3 regions of the Halomonas sp. NPDC076908 genome follow, and region 2 is predicted to be linked to each of the others. Evidence: predicted binding sites of a transcription regulator. Region 2 holds the regulator's gene; each other region holds the start of a gene.
What was found. Region 2 encodes PhoB, which activates phosphate uptake and scavenging genes when phosphate is short. Its sites were predicted from a motif close to TGTCATANNNNTGTCANA; they were not measured.
Positions count from the first base shown of each region.

Region 1: the regulator PhoB is predicted to act here: its motif matches at 955-972, upstream of ACQKE4_RS16640 (CYTH domain-containing protein).
Region 3: the regulator PhoB is predicted to act here: its motif matches at 1,414-1,431, upstream of ACQKE4_RS07350 (DUF6482 family protein).

Region 1 is NZ_JBNNIW010000034.1:25,641-27,906, forward strand. Features, by position in the region: gene ACQKE4_RS16640 (CYTH domain-containing protein) at 1-923, opposite strand, end outside; gene ACQKE4_RS16645 (TIGR00153 family protein) at 1,061-1,741, shown strand; gene ACQKE4_RS16650 (inorganic phosphate transporter) at 1,752-2,266, shown strand, end outside.
Region 2 is NZ_JBNNIW010000008.1:114,957-117,222, reverse strand. Features, by position in the region: gene phoR (phosphate regulon sensor histidine kinase PhoR) at 1-679, opposite strand, end outside; gene phoB (phosphate regulon transcriptional regulator PhoB) at 682-1,371, opposite strand; gene ubiA (4-hydroxybenzoate octaprenyltransferase) at 1,511-2,266, opposite strand, start outside.
Region 3 is NZ_JBNNIW010000009.1:79,830-82,095, forward strand. Features, by position in the region: partial or broken gene ACQKE4_RS07340 (cryptochrome/photolyase family protein) at 1-654, shown strand, start outside; gene ACQKE4_RS07345 (DCC1-like thiol-disulfide oxidoreductase family protein) at 755-967, shown strand; gene ACQKE4_RS07350 (DUF6482 family protein) at 1,038-1,340, opposite strand; gene ACQKE4_RS07355 (hypothetical protein) at 1,527-1,823, opposite strand; gene dnaB (replicative DNA helicase) at 1,903-2,266, opposite strand, start outside.

The sequences.
Region 1 (2,266 bases), on a different contig from region 2:
CGTAGCGCGGTTTGGTACGCGAAGCGATGTGCAAGTGCTAAGGCCGACTTACCGTAAGCGATGCTTGGTTGGCCGTTGGCATTCAGCGCGCCCGGTAAGATAGCGGCGAGCGCTCTATCGGTGACATCGAGTGCTGGGTGACCGGCAAGGGTGGCTAACGCCTGCTGGGCAAGGATGAGAAACACTGCTTGCTGGCTATCATGGTAGGCATCCAGTGCAAGGGTGGCGCGGTGAAGCCACTCCGCTGGCGTTTGTGCGTCGGGTAAGGGCCAGTGTTGGGCGCTTAAGGCATTGCCACGCGCCGCTTTGCTGCTATCTGAAGGGCGCAAAGGAACCTGTTCAGCCAGCATAAGCGCCAAGGCCCAAAGGGCTTCCGGGTCGCCGCCCTTTAACTCAAGTTCTATTTCTCGAATTGGCGTTCGGTAGCCAGCACTACTAATCTCACCTTCATCCAGCACCAATTCGATATGGCTCTCCTGGCCCTGATCCTGATCAGTGTCGCTATACGAGGAGACTTCTTCCTTCAACTGCCAACTGCGGCGCGTGAAATCGGTGCTGAGTTGAGGGGTAAGGGTATCCAGTACGCCGCTAAGCTCGCTTTGAAAAGGAGGCAGTGCTGCTAATGCAGTGAGATCTAACTGGGCGTCAGGAACTTGCCATTCCCACTCCTGTCGTTGGGAGAGGCCGCCGCTACCGTGGCCTGCGGTTTTGACGGTTTGTAGTACGAGGCCATCTACTTGGCGTAGGCGTAAGGCAATGCGTGCCTTGGCCAAATCACCTTCAGGCGTATCAAAGTAGCTATTGACCAAGGTTTGTTGCTGAAAGATTTTTTTACTGAGCAATGGGTGCTGCGCAACAGCGTCAGGCCCAGCGGGGGCAAGGGCTAGCTTGATTTCTACTTCAATGGGAGTTGGAGATTTCATGGCGCTAGCCACCTCACTATCATGACATTTAGATGAATATTTGATGACATTTATGAACTTTTCATGACGGCGGCGAGCGCACTCATTATACTGGCGCCGCCATTTCCAGGCTTCCCGAAAACAGGCTTAAAGGCTCTATGGTTACCTCCAACCCTTTTTCCTCGATGTTTGGCCGCTCGCCATTCCAGCCGTTGCTGGCCCACATCGTCAAGGCCAATGAATGCGCCGACCAGTTATTGCCGTTCTTTGAGGCATCGCTTGTTGGTGATTGGGACCGCGCTGCTGAACTGCGTGAAAACGTCACTCGCCTAGAGCATGACGCAGACACGTTGAAAACAGAGCTACGGTTAAACCTACCTAACACCATGTTTCTGCCTGTCTCGCGTTCTGATCTGCTCGACCTGATCAGCGTGCAGGACAAAATTGCCAATAAGGTTCGTGACATTACCGGCATTATGCTGGGGCGTAAAATGCGCGTGCCTGACGAGCTGGCGGAACCCATGCGCGCTTATATTATCACCAGTGTTGCCTGTGTGGCCCAAGCGCGCCAAGCATTGGAAGAGCTTAAAGAGCTATTGGAATCGGGTTTTGGGCGCAATGTTTCCGATGTGATGCAGAACATGATCCGCGAGTTACACACGCTTGAGCATGAGGCCGATGGCCAGCAGGTGTCGATTCGCCGCCAACTGTTTGCGCTCGAGAGCCAACTGCCACCTGTCGATGTGATCTTTCTCTACAAGATTATTGAATGGGTTGGTGAACTATCCGATCGCGCTGAGCGCGTGGGTAGCCGTCTGCAGATCCTGACAGCCCGCTAAGGGGAGCTTCATGCTGATTATTGCCCAACACGGTGAAATCTTCATTATCCTGGCCTGTTTGTTTGGCTTCTTTATGGCTTGGGGCGTCGGTGCCAATGACGTTGCCAATGCGATGGGAACCTCGGTGGGGTCGAAAGCGATCACCATCAAACAAGCTATTATTATCGCGGTAATTTTTGAGTTCCTCGGCGCTTGGCTGGCCGGTGGTGAGGTTACTGCAACGATACGTGGCGGGATGCTTGATCCCGTCTTGCTGGAAGCGAATCCAGAGCTGTTAGTCTACGGCATGCTGTCAGCGCTATTAGCCGCCGCTATTTGGCTGATGGTGGCGTCGGCGCGGGGTTGGCCGGTGTCTACCACTCACTCTATCGTCGGTGCCATCGTCGGTTTTGGTGCGGTTGGATTAGGTGTGGAAGCCGTTGCTTGGAGCCGTGTCGGCACGATTGCTTCTAGCTGGATTATTTCACCACTGCTCGCCGGTACCATCGGTTTTGTACTGTTTAAATCGGTGCATCACCTGATTTT
Region 2 (2,266 bases):
TTTCTAAATAACCGGAAAGCACGGTGAGGGGGGTACGCAATTCATGGGATACGTTGGCGACAAAATCGCGACGCATCTGCTCTAGGCGATGCAGACGGGTAATATCCCGCGCCATGACTAAGCGTTCGTCGTCACCGTAAAGGGTAATTTGATACTGCAGAATACGCCGCTCATCAATCGGCGACGTTAGCGTTAACGGCTCACTGTAGTTGCGGCCATTAAAATAACCAATAAAACCTGGGTCGCGCAGCAGGTTGGTAATGTGCTGGCCACGGTCATGGGCAGTTTGCAGCCCAAGCATCTCGGTCGCGGCACTGTTCCACCACTCAAGGTCACCATGACGGTCAAGCATAACGACGCTATCGCGCATCGCTTCCGACGACTCTTGAATGCGCGCTAAGGTAGCGCGCAGGCGACTTTGAGTGATGCGCTGACTTTTTTGATAGCGGTATAAACGATCAAATAGTTCGCCCCACATACCGCGGGCAGCAGGAGGCTCATCTTGGGGATGAAGGGTTAACCAAAGGTACAAGGCACGCAGCTGACGCAGATGATAAAACAGGCACACCGCTAGCCCCGCAGATAGCCCGACGCCAGCGGAGCCTAGCAGCCAACCTAAGCAAGTGCCTAGCGTAGCCAGCCACGCTAGTCGCCACAGCTCACGGCTCCATAAGCGCACATTTATACCCGTGAAGAGAAACGGTATCCGGTGCCCCGAACCGTTTGAATCAGGTTTTGATGCACGTCGCCCAGCGCTTTACGCAAGCGGCGAATATGTACATCAACCGTGCGCTCTTCAACGTACACATTGCCACCCCATACTTGATCGAGCAGTTGGCTGCGTGTGTAAGCGCGCTCTTGATGGGTCATGAAAAATTGCAGCAGCCGATATTCAGTTGGCCCCATTTCCAACGCTTTGCCGTGGGCACTCACACGATGGCTTACCGGATCCAACAGCAGGCCGTTAATCTCGATCGGATCTTCAACGCCACGAGGAGTAGCTCGGCGCAACACTGCTTTAAGACGTGCCACCAGCTCACGGGGTGAAAAAGGTTTCGTGATGTAGTCATCAGCACCTGCTTCAAGCCCTTGAATCTTATTATCCTCCTCACCTTTGGCGGTGAGCATAATAATAGGTATCTCAGCGGTGGCTTCATCACGCTTTAAGCGTCTGGCTAACTCAATGCCGCTGGTACCAGGCATCATCCAGTCGAGCAGTACTAAATCAGGCTGATGATCGACCAATATGGCATGGGCATCCTGGGCGTTATCCGCTTCAAGCACGCGATAGTCAGCCATTTCCAGCGCTACTGCGATCATCTCGCGAATGGACGCCTCGTCATCGACAATCAGAACGGTCTTGGCGGTCATACCAATGCCTCACGGTGTTCAATGAAAAACAGCTCAATGAAAAACAGCTCAAAGAAAATTGCTCAAAGAAACTAGTTCAATGACATGTCAGTGACGATAACACCATGGATTGATGACAATTACATGACAATAGCCGCTATCAGCCAGCAGCAGGCCACCAACTTAGCGCGATACCGGCAAATATCAGCAGGCCCGACCAGTGATTATTGAGAAACGCTTGGAAACAAGCGTCACGCTCACGATGGCGAATCAACCGCTGTTGATACACAAACGTCACTGCCATCGCAGCCAGCCCAAGCCAGAAAAAGCCACCTAATTCCATCCGCCAGCCGACCCAGGCGAGTAGCGTTAAGGTGGCTATTTGTAGCAAAAAAATCATTAGGCGATCGGCACTACCAAACAGAACAGCCGTTGATTTAATGCCAATTTTCAGATCATCATCACGATCTACCATGGCGTACTGAGTATCGTATGCCACCGTCCATAGTACGTTGGCACAGAACAGCAGCCATGCTTCCAGCGGGACATAGCCCAACACGGCACCAAAGGCCATGGGAATTGCCCACGAGAACGCAGCCCCCAATACTACTTGTGGGAAATGGGTGTAGCGCTTCATAAACGGATAAATGATTGCCAGCGCCACACCGCCTAACGACAGTGCCACCGTAAACCAATTGGTCAGTAGCACTAAAATAAACGCCGCTGCCACTAACGCGATAAACAGCAGCTGCGCCTCGGTTTCGCTAATACGGCCAGTGGCTAGCGGACGGTGTTTAGTGCGTTTTACATGGCCGTCAAAATGACGGTCGGCATAATCATTGACCACGCATCCAGCCGCGCGCATGACGTAAACACCTGCCACAAAAATAAGCAGCACGTTTCGGCCTGGTACGCC
Region 3 (2,266 bases), on a different contig from region 2:
GATGAACTTACTAAGACCGCGCTAGCCGATGCCCAGCGCCACTTCAGTGAGCATATGAGTTCCATTGAGCAGTTTAATCTACCGGTCACCCGGCGCCAGGCATTGGTCGACCTTAAACACTTTATGCAGCATGGATTGACTCACTTTGGCCGATACCAGGATGCCACCAGCGACGCATCGCCGTTTTTTTACCACTCGCGACGCTCTGCAGCACTGAATATCGGTTTATTGACACCCCATGAAGTGTGCGAGGCCACCGCACAGCGTTACTACACAGGCGATGCGCTAATCAATGCCGTGGAGGGTTTATTCACCAGATACTGGGATGGCGAGGGTATGTTCGGGGGCTCTACTGGACCCAAATGCCAGCTTATAAGGCTGCAAACAAGCTTGGCTTTCAGCGCGACCCAGATGACTATCGACAATAATTACGCCCACCATATTCAGCGGCTAATGGTAACGGGCAATTTCGCTTTGCTGTGTGAGATTAAACCCGAGGCTTTATGTGATTGGTATCTAGCGGTGTACGCCGATGCCAGCGAGTGGGTAGAGCTGCCTAACACGCTGGGCATGGTCCTGCATGCAGGCGGCGGTTTGATAGGCTCCAAGCCCTACTGCGCCTCCGGTAAATATATCGACAAAATGTCTGATCACTGACAACACTGCCGCTATCTCAGCGGCAACATATCGCGCTGGTGAATATTCAAGCCAGTGAATTTAAGCCCAGGAGCATGGCCAAGACTTTGCCGCCATGATGGGGCAACTGCACCTGCGCAACAGCCTAGGAGCGTGGTATATCGGGATGGATGCCAGCCGTGCCCTCTATGCTGTGTTGGGCTACCGGCGGCTGGTGAGATTTTCGTGCTTACCGGGAGTACGCGGCTTAATGAACACCGGTTACCGGTTTTTTGCCCGCCGCCGAATTCGGCTCGGGCAGTGGTGGGAAAAACGTAAGGGGAAGGGCTAGCTGTTGATAGCGCCTTACTTTAAAAGCTAATTTAAAAACTAACTTAAAAAGCTAGCTTAAAAAAACCAGCTTAAAAAACTAGCGGCATACGTGAAGTGAGAGGCTCACTGTAGTGCGCATCACGGCCAATTACTTCATCGTGGGGCACATGCTGGACTAAGTAAGCGCGATGAATACCGGCGCGTTTAAGCTCCATGTAAACATCATCTAGCGAGCGAAACAGCATTGGTTTACCGCGCTGCATGAGCATATGGCGCTCGGCTTCAACGTCTTCTAACTCGATTTGATAAAAACGGCTGCCCGAATGGGTAATCACGCGTATTTCAAAATTGTCGTGACTCGCGACAAACTGTTTTAGATCCTTCAGTTCCATGGTTCCCTCCTATTATTTGTATACATCATCGGGCACAGCATGCCTGTACCCGATGACATTCCTGTTGCCTGATTATTGCAATGTTATGACGATCTCCATCGCCAAAACATTCAACACTTCTACATTTAATAACTAGGAGGGCAACAGTGCAAGAGAGTTCCTGACCAAAGAGTCAACAAACAGTGCTTAACGTTGATATTCAGAAGGGTCGATAGCTTTACCAAGCGAATTACGGTCGATCCAATTACCGCCTTTTGTTTCCTTGTAGCGGAAAACCACCTTATCTCCTACTGCCACAGGAAGCTCGCCATCTTCAGTTTGATAGCTATACTTTTCACCCTCCACAACTAAGTGGTAACGGTAAAGATCGGGCATACCTAGCCACTCTTTAAAAGGTCCTTCGCGCTCTAACGACTGCAACTCACCGCGACCTTCTAGCTTAGGAAGACGCTGCCTATTTCCGCGCCGAAATCCACCTGCCATTTGCTACTCCCGTTATCTACATTTCTGGGTGGGGCATTATACGAGCTTACTCCCCATCCTCAAGTTAATCAGAGACTGCTTAATCACCGAAAGCTTCGCCGTAACTATCCGGAGCCAAATCCTCAAAGCGGGTATATTTACCAATAAACGCCATATGCACCGTACCGATAGGCCCGTTACGTTGCTTACCGATAATTAACTCAGCGATGCCCTGGTTATCGGGGTTATCTGGGTTATAAACCTCATCACGATAAACGAAGGCGATAACATCCGCATCCTGCTCAATCGCTCCAGACTCCCTCAAATCCGACATGACTGGCCGCTTGTTGGGGCGCTGCTCCAAAGAGCGGTTTAGCTGTGAAAGTGCGACCACAGGGCAGTTAAATTCTTTTGCCAACCCTTTTAAGGAGCGCGAGATTTCAGAAATTTCCCCAGTACGGTTT